Regions from separate parts of the Staphylococcus sp. mip270_02 genome, predicted to be linked through region 1. Evidence: riboswitches for the same ligand, from Rfam matches in the RefSeq annotation. Region 1 holds a riboswitch; the other holds the start of a gene.
What was found. Region 1 has a riboswitch for lysine ahead of ACW5YJ_RS07565 (amino acid permease). Riboswitches for the same ligand answer to the same signal wherever they lie in the genome.
Positions count from the first base shown of each region.

Region 2: another riboswitch for lysine. It lies ahead of ACW5YJ_RS08950 (aspartate kinase); the one in region 1 lies ahead of ACW5YJ_RS07565 (amino acid permease).

Region 1 covers NZ_CM132934.1:1,612,218-1,620,538, forward strand. Annotated here, with positions in the region: gene dnaI (primosomal protein DnaI) at 1-32, shown strand, start outside; gene thrS (threonine--tRNA ligase) at 383-2,320, shown strand; lysine riboswitch at 2,381-2,555, shown strand; gene ACW5YJ_RS07565 (amino acid permease) at 2,771-4,261, shown strand; ribosomal protein L20 leader region at 4,322-4,450, shown strand; gene infC (translation initiation factor IF-3) at 4,474-5,001, shown strand; gene rpmI (50S ribosomal protein L35) at 5,031-5,231, shown strand; gene rplT (50S ribosomal protein L20) at 5,294-5,650, shown strand; gene ACW5YJ_RS07585 (NUDIX domain-containing protein) at 5,861-6,472, shown strand; gene ACW5YJ_RS07590 (hypothetical protein) at 6,485-7,408, shown strand; gene tig (trigger factor) at 7,576-8,321, shown strand, end outside.
Region 2 covers NZ_CM132934.1:1,885,911-1,894,231, reverse strand. Annotated here, with positions in the region: gene ACW5YJ_RS08965 (CvfB family protein) at 1-536, opposite strand, end outside; gene ACW5YJ_RS08960 (ABC-F family ATP-binding cassette domain-containing protein) at 680-2,284, shown strand; gene ACW5YJ_RS08955 (aldo/keto reductase) at 2,471-3,301, shown strand; lysine riboswitch at 3,493-3,671, shown strand; gene ACW5YJ_RS08950 (aspartate kinase) at 3,761-4,963, shown strand; gene ACW5YJ_RS08945 (aspartate-semialdehyde dehydrogenase) at 5,014-6,003, shown strand; gene dapA (4-hydroxy-tetrahydrodipicolinate synthase) at 6,005-6,892, shown strand; gene dapB (4-hydroxy-tetrahydrodipicolinate reductase) at 6,889-7,611, shown strand; gene dapD (2,3,4,5-tetrahydropyridine-2,6-dicarboxylate N-acetyltransferase) at 7,634-8,321, shown strand, end outside.

The DNA.
Region 1 (8,321 bases):
ATTTAGAAGGAAAAAATTATAGGAACGATTGAAATCTAAAATAAATGTTGTATAATATAATTAAATCTAAATCAAACGAAATTAAACGAAGATACGATTGATATTTCACTACTTCACAGAGAGCCATTAGATGTTGAGATATGGTAAGTATATTTATTGATTACTCCTTCGTCAGTGATGTTGTAATGAACATCCGGCTCAAGACCGTTATCTTACGTAGAGAGAAGCTATTTTGTAACTAAGCAGAAAAGCTTTAATTTAGGGTGGTACCACGAAGACCTCGTCCCTTTTTAGGGATGGGGTCTTTTTATTTTCTCTGCAATTATTGATAAATTGTATTTCGCTTTGATTTAAGTGCTTGAATAAATAGGAGGAATGTTAAATGGACCAAATTAATATAAAATTTCCAGATGGTAATACGAAAGTGTTCGATAAAGGCACAACAACAGAAGATATAGCACAATCAATAAGTCCAGGATTAAGAAAAAAAGCCGTAGCTGGAAAGTTGAATGGCCAATTAATTGATTTAACTAGACCGATTGAAGAAGATGGCGATATAGAAATCGTTACGCCTGGTACAGATGAAGCTTTGGAAGTGTTACGACATTCAACGGCCCATCTTATGGCGCAAGCATTAAAACGTTTATATGGAAATGTGAACTTTGGTGTAGGTCCCGTAATTGAAGGCGGTTTTTATTATGACTTTGATATGGAAGAGAGTCTTTCTTCAGATGATTTTGAGAAAATTGAAAAGACAATGAAGCAGATTGTTAATGAGAATTACCCAATTGAACGTAAGGTTGTTTCTCGTAATGAAGCTAAAGCATTTTTCTCAGAAGACCCTTATAAATTAGAACTTATAAATGCAATCCCTGAAGATGAGAATGTCACATTATACACTCAAGGTGAATTTACAGATTTATGTCGTGGCGTGCATGTACCTTCAACTTCAAAAATCAAAGAATTTAAACTATTATCGACAGCTGGAGCTTATTGGCGTGGTGATAGTAACAACAAAATGTTGCAACGTATTTATGGTACAGCATTTTTCGATAAAAAGGACTTGAAAGCACATTTACAAATGCTCGAAGAAAGAAAAGAACGTGATCATCGTAAAATTGGTAAGGAATTAGAGCTATTCTCAAACAATCCATTAGTAGGCGCTGGTTTACCACTTTGGTTACCAAATGGTGCAACAATTCGTCGAGAAATTGAACGTTACATCGTAGACAAAGAAGTAAGCATGGGTTACGATCATGTTTATACACCAGTTATGGCTAATGTTGATTTATATAAAACATCTGGTCACTGGGATCATTATCAAGAGGATATGTTCCCGACAATGAAACTTGATGAGCATGAAGAAATGGTACTTAGACCAATGAATTGCCCGCATCATATGATGATTTATGCTAATAAACCGCATTCATATCGTGAATTGCCAATTAGAATTGCTGAATTAGGCACAATGCATCGTTATGAAGCAAGTGGAGCTGTGTCAGGTTTACAACGTGTACGTGGTATGACTTTAAATGATGCACATATCTTCGTTCGTCCAGATCAAATTAAAGAAGAATTCAAACGTGTTGTTAATCTAATTATTGATGTATATAAAGACTTTAATTTTGAAAACTATAGCTTCAGACTAAGTTATAGAGATCCAGAAGACAAAGAGAAATACTTTGATGACGATGAAATGTGGAATAGAGCAGAGAGCATGTTGAAGGAAGCGGTTGATGAGTTAGGCTTAGATTATGAAGAAGCCATTGGTGAAGCGGCATTCTATGGTCCGAAATTAGATGTACAAGTACAAACTGCAATGGGTAAAGAAGAAACTTTATCTACAGCACAACTTGATTTCTTATTACCACAAAAATTTGATTTAACATATATTGGTAATGATGGAGAACAACATAGACCAGTTGTTATTCATCGTGGTGTTGTTTCAACAATGGAACGTTTTGTTGCGTTTTTAACTGAAGAAACAAAAGGAGCTTTTCCAACTTGGTTAGCACCTAAACAAGTAGAAATCATTCCTGTGAATGTTGATTTACATTATGATTATGCGAGACTTATTCAAGATGAGCTTAAGTCACAAGGTGTTCGAGTTGAAATTGATGACAGAAACGAAAAAATGGGGTATAAAATTAGAGAAGCACAAATGCAAAAAATCCCATACCAACTTGTCGTAGGTGATAAAGAAGTAGAAAATAGTGAAGTTAATGTGAGAAAATATGGCTCACAAGATCAAGAAACTATAGAGAAAGACGAGTTTATTTGGAACTTGGTCGATGAGATTAGATTGAAAAAGCAAAGATAGTCTTGAAAGTAATGTAGAAATCATGTATATTACAGGTTAGTGAGTTAAATATAAAATTAAATTTGAGTTAGAGGTTGCATTTTTAAAGAGTAAGTATTCAGAAGCTGTATGGGGCGTATGTTGAATTCATGAAAGGTAAAAATGCCGAAACTGGTATTGACCATTTACACAATATCAGTTGGGACAGTTATCGAAAGAGACTGGACTGTCACATATGTGATGTGCTACCTATATAAATGCTATTATTAAAATGGTTGCATATCTAATAGGTATGCAACCATTTTGTTTTGGTTGAGTGATTAAAATAATACTTTTACGGGATAGAGTGAAAATTGTAGTAAATGTAGTTGAGAAAATATTTAGTGCTACGTTTAGGTTTTTCATATTAAAAACTGTATTCTTTAATCATAATAGTAAGTTAGCCTCTAAGTTTAAAGAAAGGACGCTTCTATGGCAAAACAAGAAAATCAAAGCAATGGAGTTCAAAGAGGATTAAAAGATCGTCATATTTCCATGATTGCGATTGGTGGATGTATTGGAACAGGACTATTTATGACTTCGGGTGGAGCGATTCACGATGCCGGAGCCTTAGGTGCATTGTTAGCTTATGCAATTATTGGGGCGATGGTCTTCTTCCTTATGACGTCATTAGGAGAGATGGCGACATATTTACCAGTATCGGGATCATTTAGTACTTATGCCACACGTTTTGTTGATCCTTCATTAGGATTTGCATTAGGTTGGAATTATTGGTTCAACTGGGTTATCACGGTTGCGGCAGATGTTACAATTGCAGCGCAAGTTATACAATATTGGACACCTTTAACTGGTATGCCAGCTTGGGCTTGGAGTTGTCTATTCTTATTAATTATTTTTGGTCTTAATGCATTATCTGTTCGCGTATATGGTGAAAGTGAATACTGGTTCGCATTAATTAAAGTAGTTACGGTTATCATATTTATAGGAATTGGTTTACTAACAATCTTAGGTATTATGGGTGGAGAATTTGTTGGTTTTGATACCTTTACTAAAGGTGGCGGACCAATACTTGGTGATGGACTAGGTGGTAGCTTATTAACTATCTTAGGTGTATTCTTAGTTGCTGGATTCTCCTTCCAAGGAACTGAATTGATTGGTATAACTGCAGGTGAATCAGAAAATCCAGAACGTGCTGTACCTAAAGCAATTAAACAAGTATTTTGGAGAATATTGATTTTCTATATTATGGCAATTTTTGTTATTGGTATGTTAATTCCTTATGACAGTGCAGCATTAATGGGTGGAGGCGATGATATTTCAACATCTCCATTTACACTTGTATTCCAAAATGCAGGATTGGCATTTGCTGCGTCATTTATGAATGCTGTAATATTGACTTCAGTTCTGTCTGCGGGTAACTCAGGTATGTACGCATCAACGCGTATGTTGTATTCAATGAGTAAAGATAAATTAGCATACCCTGTATTTGGTAAAACAAATAAATATGGTGTGCCTTATGTATCATTATTAGTCACAGCACTTATTGTAATAGGTATATTTGTATTACAACATTTAAGCGGTGACGCTTATGAATATATTGTTGCTGCTAGTGGTATGACTGGATTTATTGCATGGGTTGGTATTGCAGTCAGTCATTATAGATTTAGAAAAGCGTTTGATAAACAAAATTATGATAAATCAAAATTAAAATACAAAGCTAAGTTATTCCCGTTTGGTCCAATATTTGCAGGTGTACTCTGCGTACTTGTTATAATAGGGCAAGACGTAGACTTTATAAAAACGGGCGATTTCAATCTAAATAGATTCGTTATAACTTATATGGGCATACCTGTATTTTTAGCATTTTTCATTTATCATAAATTGAGATACAGAACGAAAATCGTTCCGTTAGAACAAGTGGATTTACGTCAAGATGTTGATATGGATGAAATTAATAAATAATAAAAAAACAGTTGACTAATGTCATTATTGTTGTTATGATAGGTAATGTTGAATACGAAACGAACCAAGTAGAAGCTCCCGCTTCTCACCTGTTGCGACGCAAAAGCTGTTGGCAGGTCTTATATATGCATGATGTAGTCATGCGTAGAGAAGAGCGGGTATATTATATACTCGCTCTTTTTGCTTGGGATAATTTCGTAAAAATCTTGGAGGTGTCAACCATAGCAAAAGATCAGACTCAAGTTAACGAAAAGATTCGTGCAAAAGAATTACGCTTAATCGGTCAAGACGGAGAACAAATTGGTGTAAAAACTAAGACAGAAGCTCTAGAAATGGCAGATAGAGTAGGTTTAGACGTAGTTATCATGGCTCCGAATGCTAAACCACCTGTTGCTAGAATTATGGATTATGGTAAATATAAATTTGAACAACAGAAAAAAGAAAAAGAAATGAAGAAAAAACAAAAAACAATTAACCTTAAAGAAATACGTTTAAGCCCAACTATTGAGGAACATGATTTCCAAACTAAGTTGAAGAATGGACGTAAATTCTTAGAAAAAGGCGACAAATGTAAAGTTTCAATTCGTTTCAGAGGTCGTGCGATTACGCATAAAGAAATTGGTCAACGTGTTTTAGAAAAATTTGCAGATGAATGTAAAGATATCGCTACAGTTGAACAAAGACCCAAAATGGATGGACGCCAAATGTTTATTACATTAAGTCCAATCAATGAAAAATAATAATAAGATATTACAGGAGGAAATGAATCATGCCTAAAATGAAAACACACCGTGGAGCAGCTAAACGTGTTAAAAGAACTGGTTCAGGTAAATTAAAACGTTCTAGAGCTTTCACATCTCATATGTTTGCAAACAAAACAACTAAACAAAAACGTAAATTACGTAAAGCTTCATTAGTATCTAAATCAGATATGAAACGCGTAAAACAATTATTAGCTTACAAAAAATAATGACTAAAATGTCATAACGTATCAATTTGAAAGATTGAACATATTTAGAGGAGGAATTTATTATGCCACGAGTTAAAGGTGGAACAGTAACAAGAGCGCGTCGTAAAAAGACGATTAAATTAGCTAAAGGTTACTTCGGTTCAAAACGTACATTATATAAAGTTGCAAAACAACAAGTTATGAAATCAGGTCAATATGCATTCCGTGACCGTCGTCAAAGAAAACGTGATTTCCGTAAATTATGGATTACACGTATCAACGCAGCAGCTCGTCAACACGACATGAGTTATTCAAGACTTATGAACGGTTTGAAAAAAGCTGAAATCGACATTAACCGTAAAATGCTTTCAGAAATTGCTATTTCAGACGAAAAAGCTTTCGCTGAATTAGTAACTAAAGCTAAAGATGCTTTAAAATAGTATCTAATTATAGAGGGAGTGCGACAGAAATACTATTATAAAAAATAGATTTCTGTCGCACTCCTTATTTTTAGTTAATAAACAGTTTTAAATATTTGATATAAGCGCCAATGAATCTATCTGGTTGCATTTTAAGATACGAATTATCATTTTGATAAATAACCATCATTTGATAAAATAGCTTAGAAGTCATAAATGGAGGAGAAACTAATGTCTAAATTCGATGAAATGATTACAGTAGTGCCGAGAAATATTTTATTTAATGATGAAAAGAATAAATTCAATGGTTTCTTAGATAAAAATACTGTTAAAGGGCAAGAAATTTTTGACACACTTTCTAAATTTGAAGTTAAACGTCGTGGAGATATGGAAGAAGATCCGGCATACAAGCAGTTAATTTCTTATTGTATATTGGAAAATGAAAACGATGAGTTATTAGTATATGAACGTTTATCTGGTGGAGGAGAATCTCGTTTGCACGGCCAATCATCTATTGGTGTAGGTGGTCATATGAATGATGTTAAAGGTGCAGAGTCAATTAATGAAGTATTGAGAATTAATGCGCAAAGAGAATTAGAAGAAGAAGTAGGCTTATCAGAAAGTAAGTCTCAGAATTTAGCTTACATAGGTTTTATCAATGATGATACGAATGAAGTCGGTGAGGTCCATCTAGGTGTTGTGTTCAAAATTCATGTAAACAGTAATGACGTAGAAGCTATGGAAACAGACACATTACGTATAAAATGGGTAGATCAAAGTAAAATTGAAGATTATGATGAGTTTGAAACATGGAGCGCTTTAATATTACAAGCTATAAAATAGGGGTGTCTGAAGATGTCTGATATCATTCCTTTTCCACGTTCAAAAGATAAATTAGTGAGAGAAATTAAGCAATCATTTAATGATAACAATTTTGAGCATACTTATGACTTATTTGAAGACTTTGAAGAACAATTTGAACTAGATGAACAACTGTCTTTGTTAAAATGTTCAATGTTATATAAGATGGGTCATTTTCTCGAACTACGTGAAGAAGCTATTATTTTATTAAAACAAGGAACAACTAAGTATGATGATTTGATGATGTATTATATTAAAAGTTTGAATGGTCTAGGGCAATATTTTGAAGTAGTGGAAGTTATTAATCAAATTATTGATGAAGTCCATGATCATAGAACACGTATGGAATTGTTTCCAATTAAAGAATATGCATTAAGCCAAATCGATAAACATAACGAACATGCTACACATATGTTGCAAAATTTTGATGCTATCTCTCTTAGAGAACAAATCAATACTATATTAACGTTAATTGACCATAGTCAATTTAGATATCAAGAAACGATTGTCAATATTATCAATGAACTGACCTTACCACCTAATGTGGTAAGTCTAATGCTTGAATATTTACGTTTTGGTGGTTACAATCAGACCATTCAAATTCAAAAATTTGGATTTAATATAGAAGTTGTTCCAGTCAATTTATCTGGTTTAGAACATACAGTGTTTAAAACCAATTTAATACCGAAAGTAATTGACCAAATTGAAGATAGTGCGCCACAAATGATTGAAGAGGCATTTCGTTTAATGAATAATCATGCGATTTTATTTTATCCATTAGAATTAGAACGCATAGCATTAGAATCAGTATGGATTGAAGCATACGTAAATTATTTTAAATCTATGCTAGGTTTAGAAAGTTTAGATATGTCAAATGAGGTTGTGAAATTCATAACTAACATTGATAGTGTAGAATAATTAATCATTTGATTTTCGGGTAATGGAAGAAAGTAGCTATAATAAAAATTTTCAAGTTTACATTTTAAATCACGTGTTATAAACAGAGTGTTTGTGTAGAGCATAGACGTGTGCTATAATAGTGAAGTTGAAAAAATAAAATAGGATAATCATGGAGGTTTTTATACATGACAGCAACTTGGGAAAAAAAGGAAGGTAACGAAGGTGTTTTAACCGTTACAGTTCCAGCAGAAAAAGTAGACAAAGCAATTGATCAAGCTTTCAAAAAAGTGGTTAAACAAATAAACGTACCGGGCTTCCGTAAAGGGAAAGTACCTCGTCCAATCTTTGAACAACGCTTTGGTGTAGAAGCATTATATCAAGATGCAGTTGATATCTTATTACCAGAAGCTTATGGTGAAGCTATAGATGAAACTGGCATAAAACCAGTTGATCAACCAGAAATTAATGTGACATCTATTGAAAAAGGTAGCGAAATGACATTTGAAGCAAATGTTGTTGTAGAACCAGAAGTACAATTAGGTGATTACAAAGGTTTAGAAATTGAAAAACAAAACGTTGAACTAACTGATGAAGAATTACAAGAATCAATTGATCATCAATTAGGACATTTAGCTGAAATGGTAGTTAAAGAAGACGGCGCTATTGAAAATGGCGACACTGTTAACATCGATTTCGACGGCTATGTTGACGGCGAACAATTTGAAGGTGGACAAGCTGAAGGCTATGATCTTGAAATTGGATCAGGTTCATTTATTCCTGGATTTGAAGAGCAATTAGTAGGCGTTAAAACTGGTGAAGAGAAAGACGTTAACGTTACTTTCCCAGAAGAATACCACGCTGAGGAATTAGCTGGAAAAGAAGCTACTTTCAAAACTAAAGTAAATGAAATTAAATTCAAAGATGTTCCAGA
Region 2 (8,321 bases), 270 kb from region 1:
GATAGTAAGAAACTACCAATTCTTAATAGACGATATGGTCTAGCTTCGATAACTTGGTTTTGCTTTTCATTTTCAAATGAAGGGGTGTACATTTGTTCGACAATAGTTTCAGTCGCTAATCGCGCAAACATATTGTTGTCTCTGTCCACACGTAAAGTAACAAATAACTCATCACCTTGTATTGGCCATACTTCTTTTACTTTTGGTAAGTCTACCCAAGGAATTAATACCTCTCTCGGTAAACCGACATCTACATGCGCACCATCGCGGTCTGTTTTAATTACTTTAACAAAAGCATACTTATCTGTTGTGATATCAGGCATATTTTGTGTGGCAAATAATGCTCCTGATCTGTTTGGATAGATGAAGAAACTATATTCTTCTCCTATTTGTAATTCATCTTCTTCGTTAATTTCAGATTGGTTTAGTTTTACATCCTCGCCATTTGGTCCTTTTAATTGGTATGTTGAGCCTTCTATGCCAACAACTTCAAGAAATTCTATTGAACCTACTATATCTTTTTCATCTTGGGCCATACTTTTCTCCTTCGTACATAAATTTATTCTTTCTTATTATAACATGCTATAAGGAAACAAGCATCAGTATAGCGAGAATGGTCGAAAGTACAAGCTAAGTGTGTTATAATTTGTCCGGTAGATTAACGAAAAGGAGTAAATGCATGTTACAAGTTACTGATGTAAGTTTACGATTTGGCGATCGTAAATTATTCGAAGATGTAAATATTAAATTTACAGATGGCAATTGCTATGGTTTGATTGGGGCAAATGGAGCTGGTAAGTCAACATTCTTGAAGATTTTATCCGGTGAATTAGACGCTCAAACTGGCCATGTTTCAATGGGTAAAAATGAACGTTTAGCAGTGTTGAAACAAGATCACTTCGCCTTTGAAGATGAACGTGTTTTAGACGTTGTTATTAAAGGTCACGAACGTTTATATGAAGTAATGAAAGAAAAAGATGAAATTTATATGAAACCAGATTTCAGTGATGAAGACGGTATCAGAGCTGCTGAACTTGAAGGTGAATTCGCAGAAATGGATGGTTGGAATGCAGAAGCAGATGCTGGTTCCCTACTTTCTGGTCTTGGTATTAAAGCAGACTTGCAAGACAAAACGATGTCAGAATTAGAAAATAACCAAAAAGTTAAAGTGTTATTAGCACAAAGCCTCTTTGGTCAGCCAGATGTACTATTACTAGATGAGCCGACCAACGGACTAGATATTCCAGCTATAAGTTGGTTAGAAGATTTTCTTATCAATTTTGATAACACTGTTATTGTCGTATCACATGATAGACACTTTTTAAATAATGTGTGTACTCATATTGCTGATTTAGATTATGGTAAAATCAAAGTTTATGTAGGTAACTATGATTTCTGGTATCAGTCAAGTGAATTAGCTATGAAAATGGCCCAAGATCAAAATAAGAAAAAAGAAGAAAAAATTAAAGAGCTACAAGAATTTGTTGCGCGTTTCTCTGCAAACGCATCTAAATCTAAACAAGCTACAAGCCGTAAAAAGCAATTAGAGAAAATTGAACTCGATGATATTCAACCTTCTTCGCGCCGTTATCCATTTGTAAAATTCACGCCAGAACGTGAAATTGGTAACGACTTATTATTTGTAGAAAACCTATCAAAATCAATTGATGGTGTTAAAGTTCTTGATAACATTTCATTTACAATGGATCCAAATGATAAAGCTGTATTAATTGGAGATAGTGAATTTGCTAAATCAACATTACTGAAAATACTAGCTGGGGAAATGGAACCTGATGAAGGTACTGTAAGATGGGGTGTTACTACATCTCGCAGCTACTTCCCTAAAGATAACTCAGAATTCTTTGAAGGTGTTGACATGAATCTTGTCGATTGGTTACGCCAATACGCACCTGAGGATGAACAAACTGAAACGTTCTTACGTGGTTTCTTAGGTCGTATGTTATTTAGTGGTGAAGAAGTTAAGAAAAAAGCAAGTGTATTATCAGGTGGAGAAAAAGTGCGTTGTATGCTAAGTAAAATGATGTTATCAAGCGCAAACGTATTATTACTTGATGAGCCTACGAACCACTTAGACTTAGAAAGTATCACTGCTGTAAATGATGGCTTGAAGAACTTTAAAGGTTCTCTTATTTTTACTTCATATGACTTTGAATTTATCAATACAATCGCAAATCGTGTAATCGACTTAAATCCAGCTGGAGCTGTATCTAAAGAGATATCATACCAAGCTTATTTAGAAGAAACTGGTGTATTAACGAAATAATTAATGATTGTTTAATAATAATTAAAAATATGAAAATATATTTGTCTGCCAGTTTATAATCTGGCAGACTTTTTTATTACTCCCCTTTTGATGATTGTAAAACAAATGTTGTAAGGGCCAATTACTTTGAAATGCTTTTCAAGAATTATATAATCATTATAAGTTTAAGCTAGGAGGAATTTGAAAATGCAAAATTTAGATATGATTGACGGCAAGATAATATCCCAAATAGGATTTGGTACATATAAGTTAAACGGTGCATCAGGTATGCATGCGATTGTTAGCGCGTTAAATCAAGGTTATCGTTTATTAGATACTGCATATAATTATGAGAATGAAGGTACCGTTGGTAAAGCGATTGAACAAAGTCATGTCTCAAGAGACCAAATTATTGTAACTTCTAAACTTCCTGGACGTTATCAAGACTACAATGCGGCAATGGTTGCAATTCAAGAATCGATTTATCGTCTGAATGTGGAATATATAGATTTATACTTAATACATTGGCCAAATCCAAGACATGGTAAATTTGTTGAAGCTTGGCAAGCGATGATTGATGCTCGTAATGCTGGGTTAATTAAATCTATCGGTGTATGTAATTTCTTGCCTGAACACATTGAAACGTTAGAACAAGAAACAGGAATCCTTCCTTCGGTTAACCAAATAGAATTACATCCTTATTTTAACCAACAATATATGATTAGATATCATAATGAAAAAGGAATTATCACGCAAGCATGGAGCCCTCTTGGTCGTGCTTCAGAAGTTATAAATGATAAGGATATTGAAGTGATAGCAGAAAAATATGATAAAACTATTCCTCAAATTATTTTGAGATGGCACATTCAAAATGGTGTAGTACCCATTCCAAAAGCAACTTCTATTGCTAGACAAATTCAAAATAAAGATGTTTTTGATTTTACATTAGAGCATGATGATATAGAAAAAATAAATGCATTAACTCAAAAAGACGGCAGATTAAAAGGACAAGATCCGGCAGTATATGAAGAATTTTAATCCACTGTAATTTCCCTTATTATAATTTAAAATTGGGAATATGAATTGATTCACAACACTTTTTACACATAAGTTGCAAAAAAGATTTATAAAGTATTGAATTTTTCAGTAAATTAAAAAAACTTTGTAAAAGCGGTTTACAGTATATGCATGCCTATGTATAATGTGTATCATAAACAAAAAATTAAATATGGTTTTGATGAGGCGCATCAATCATTAGTAATTATTAGAAGAACCTGCCTGCTAGCAGCTAATTTTGAAAGGGTGAGATGCCGAAACAGTTATAATAGCAGCTTATAACACGTTGGACTTTATGGTTAAGAGCTAAGAGTCTGTCATTATTTTAAAATAATGGAGTGCATCACTTGTATATATATTATAGAACAGGTTCGCATTCCGAACTTGTTCTTTTTTTATAATACTGTGATTCTCCCCTATTCGTTGAGGAGGATATAGAAATTGAAAAGAAGTGTTTTGAAATTTGGAGGTTCTTCAGTAAGTGATTTTACTAAAATAAAAAATATTGCCGAAATGCTTAGATTAAGAGTTGAACAAGGTGAACAATTAATTGTGGTTGTAAGCGCTATGGGTAAAACAACAGATGAACTAATGGCAAATGTTTCGACTTTAACTAGTAGTCCTAAAGATCAAGAACTTGCCCTCTTACTTACCACAGGAGAGCAACAAACAGTTTCTTATTTATCGATGGTTTTAAATGATATTGGTATTAACGCCAAAGCCATGACTGGCTATCAAGCAGGAATTAAAACCGTTGGACATCATTTGAAGAGTCGTATAGCAGAAATTGATCCTGAGACGTTCGAGCAATCATTTACCGAAAATGACATTTTAGTCATAGCAGGTTTTCAAGGTATTAATGATAACTTTGAAGTAACTACATTAGGTCGTGGTGGATCAGATACTACAGCAGTCGCATTAGCAGCAAGCAATAACACAGCATGCGAAATATATACAGATGTTGATGGTGTTTATGCAACAGATCCAAGACTTTACAAGGACGCTAAACGTTTAGACTATGTCTCTTATGAAGAAATGATGGAGATGAGTGCTTTAGGCGCAGGTGTGCTTGAAACAAGAAGTGTAGAATTGGCAAACAATTACAGTATTCCACTTTACTTAGGAAGAACTTTATCAAATGTGAAAGGAACATGGATTATGCCCCAAACTGAAATATTAGAAAGAAAAGCCGTTACAGGCGTTGCATTAGATACGCATATGATGCACGTTACTATTAGTTATCCTCTACCCGATAACAAATTATTAACTGCGTTATTCAACCATTTAGAAGATGGTTCCGTTAATGTTGATATGATATCACAAATCGTTAATTTGGAAGGATTACAAATGTCGTTCACGATTAAAGATACAGATGTCATACAAATTTCTACGATTTTAGAGTCTTTAAAAGAATCATTTAGTGCGTTAGACTTTAAGATAAATGAAGATTACGTTAAACTCTCTCTAATTGGTTCTGGCATGAGAGACATGTCGGGCGTAGCTTCAAAAGCATTCAAAACATTGATTGAAAATGATATTTCATTTTATCAAACAACAACTTCAGAAATTAGTATTTCATGTGTTATTGATGCTATGAATGGCGAAAGAGCTGTTCAAACCCTTTATCAAACCTTTGATATCTGAATTTTCAAAATTATATTACTATTAAAAAATAACATTGGAGTGTATTGTATATGACAAGATTAGCAATTGCAGGTGCAACTGGTTTAGTAGGAAGAAAAATGTTAGAAACTATTGATAGAAAAGAGATTCCTTTTGATGAATTGGTGCTGTTTTCATCAGCACGTTCAGCTGGCCAACAAGTAGAATTCCAAGGTCAAACGTATACAGTTAGAGAGTTAACTGAAGATGCGGCTAAAGAATCATTTGATTATGTATTGATGAGCGCAGGTGGTAGTACTAGTGAGCATTTCTCACCTATCTTTGAAGAAGCAGGTGCTATTGTTATTGATAACTCCAGCCAATGGAGAATGACTGAAGGTATCGATTTAATCGTACCAGAAGTGAATGAACCTAAATTGGATAGAAAGATTATTGCGAATCCTAACTGCTCTACGATTCAATCAGTTGTGCCACTTAAACCATTACAAGAAACTTATGGTTTGAAACGCGTAGCATACACAACTTATCAAGCAGTATCTGGATCTGGAGTTAAAGGTAAGGCAGATTTAGCAGAAGGTGCAAATGGCAAAGCGCCTGAAGCTTACCCACATCCAATTTATAATAATGTGTTGCCACATATAGATAGTTTCCTAGAAGACGGGTATACAAAAGAAGAACAAAAAATGATTGATGAAACACGTAAAATCTTAAATGCGGATGATTTAAAAGTTACAGCGACATGTGTTCGTGTACCAGTACAAGATAGTCACAGCGTTCACATGAGTGTAACATTAGAAAAAGAAGCGACAGTTGAAGCAATACAAGCATTATTTGAAAATGATGATCGTGTTGTACTTGTAGATAATCCACAGAATAATGAATATCCATTAGCGATACACTCTACTAATAAAGATGAAATTTTTGTAGGACGTATTCGACGTGATGATAGTTTAGATAATACATTCCACGTTTGGTGTACTTCTGATAACTTATTGAAAGGTGCAGCATTAAATGCAGTACAAATTCTTGAACAAGTGATGAGCTTGAAAGGAGTTAAATAACATGGGACACATTTTTGAAGGTGTTGGTGTAGCTTTAGCAACGCCATTCACACACAATGAAGTTGACTATGAAGCCATTAGAAGACACGTTGATTATTTAATAGAGAACGATACGAAATCTATTGTAGTCAATGGTACTACTGCAGAAAACCCTACACTTACTGATGATGAGAAAGATCAAATATTAGAAAGTGTCATTAATCATGTAGATGGTCGAGTACCGGTAATTGCAGGGACAGGTACTAATAATACCCAAAAATCTATTCAAGCCTCAGTACGTGCTAGAGAATTAGGTGCAGATGCAATCATGTTGATTACGCCCTACTATAATAAAACGAACCAACGTGGTTTAATTGCACATTTTACGACAATTGCTGATGCAGTTAAATTACCAGTCGTTTTATATAATGTTCCTTCTCGCACGAATATGACAATTGAAGCTGAAACTGTCGAAACTTTAAGTCAAAATGAATATATCGTCGCACTAAAAGATGCAACAAATGATTTTGATTATTTAGACGATTTAAAACAACGCCTTAACCTAGATGACTTTGCATTATATAGTGGGAATGACGATAATGTGGTTGAATATTTTAATAAAGATGGTCACGGTGTGATTTCAGTTGTTGCAAATGTGATTCCGAAATCATTCCAAGCGCTATACGACGCTAAACAAAATGGGGAAAATATTGAAATGCAATTTCAACCAATTCAAACATTGCTTGATGCCCTATCAGTAGATGTAAACCCTATTCCAGTAAAAGTATTAACAGCAGTGGAAGGATTTGGAAATTATGAAGTCCGTTTACCATTAGTTCCACTTGAAGACAGTGAACGTGAAACATTAGAACAAGCTTATGAAAATTTTAAAGCAGGTGAAAAAGCATGAAAGTAGTACTTATTGGCTATGGCGCAATGAACCAACGTGTTGCTAGACTAGCTGAAGAAAAGGGACATGAAATTGTAGGGGTAATTGTAAGAAATGAAACTAAAGACTACCCTTACCCTACTTATCAACATATTGCGGATGTTACAGACGCAGACGTTGCTATTGATTTTTCAAACCCTGAATTATTATTGCCTCTATTAGAAGAAGATTTCACTTTACCATTGGTAATTGCGACCACTGGTGAAAAAGATACAATTATTAATAAACTAAAAGAACTAAGTAATCGTATGCCTGTATTTTTCAGTGCAAACATGAGTTATGGCGTTCACGCACTAACTAAAATTTTAGAAGCTGCTGTGCCATTACTAGAAGACTTTGATATTGAGCTTACAGAAGCTCACCATAATAAAAAAGTTGACGCACCAAGCGGTACGCTAGTTAAACTTTACGATGTGATTGAATCATTACGTACACAATCTACACCAGTTTATGATAGACATGAAAACAATGAAAAGCGTACTCAAGATGAAATTGGAGTTCATTCAATTCGTGGAGGTACTATCGTAGGACAACATGATATACTTTTTGCTGGTACTGATGAAACGATTGAAATAACACATCGTGCACAGTCTAAAGATATTTTTGCCAATGGTGCAATTGGCGCAGCAGAAAAATTAATCAATAAAGCAAATGACTATTATACATTTGACAATCTATAAACCCTAAGGAGCGTATTTAATTATGGTACAACATTTAACGGCAGAAGAAATTATTCAATTTATTAGTGATGCAAAAAAATCCACACCACTAAAAGTCTATGTAAATGGGAAATTTGAAAATGTGAACTTTCCTGAAAGTTTTAAAGTCTTTGGTTCCGCTGATTCAAAAGTAATCTTTTGTGAAGCTGATGACTGGAAACAATTTTACGAAAGCAACCAATCAAGTATTGATCAATTAGAAGTTGAAATGGATCGTCGCAACTCTGCAATTCCGTTGAAAGACTTAACAAACACGAATGCACGAATTGAACCTGGCGCTTTTATTCGCGAACAAGCGATTATTGAAGATGGTGCAGTAATCATGATGGGTGCTACAATTAATATTGGAGCTGTAGTTGGTGAAGGTACTATGGTAGATATGAATGCAACGCTTGGTGGACGTGCTACTACTGGTAAAAATGTCCATGTTGGAGCTGGTGCAGTATTAGCAGGAGTAATAGAGCCGCCAAGCGCCTCACCAGTAGTCATTGAAGATGATGTGTTAATTGGTGCAAATGCAGTAATTCTTGAAGGTGTTCGTGTTGGTAAAGGTTCTATTGTTGCGGCTGGCGCAATCGTAACACAAGATGTACCTGAAGGTTCTGTAGTAGCTGGTACTCCTGCAAAAGTCATTAAACAAACAAGCGAAGTTGAAGATTCAAAACGCGAGA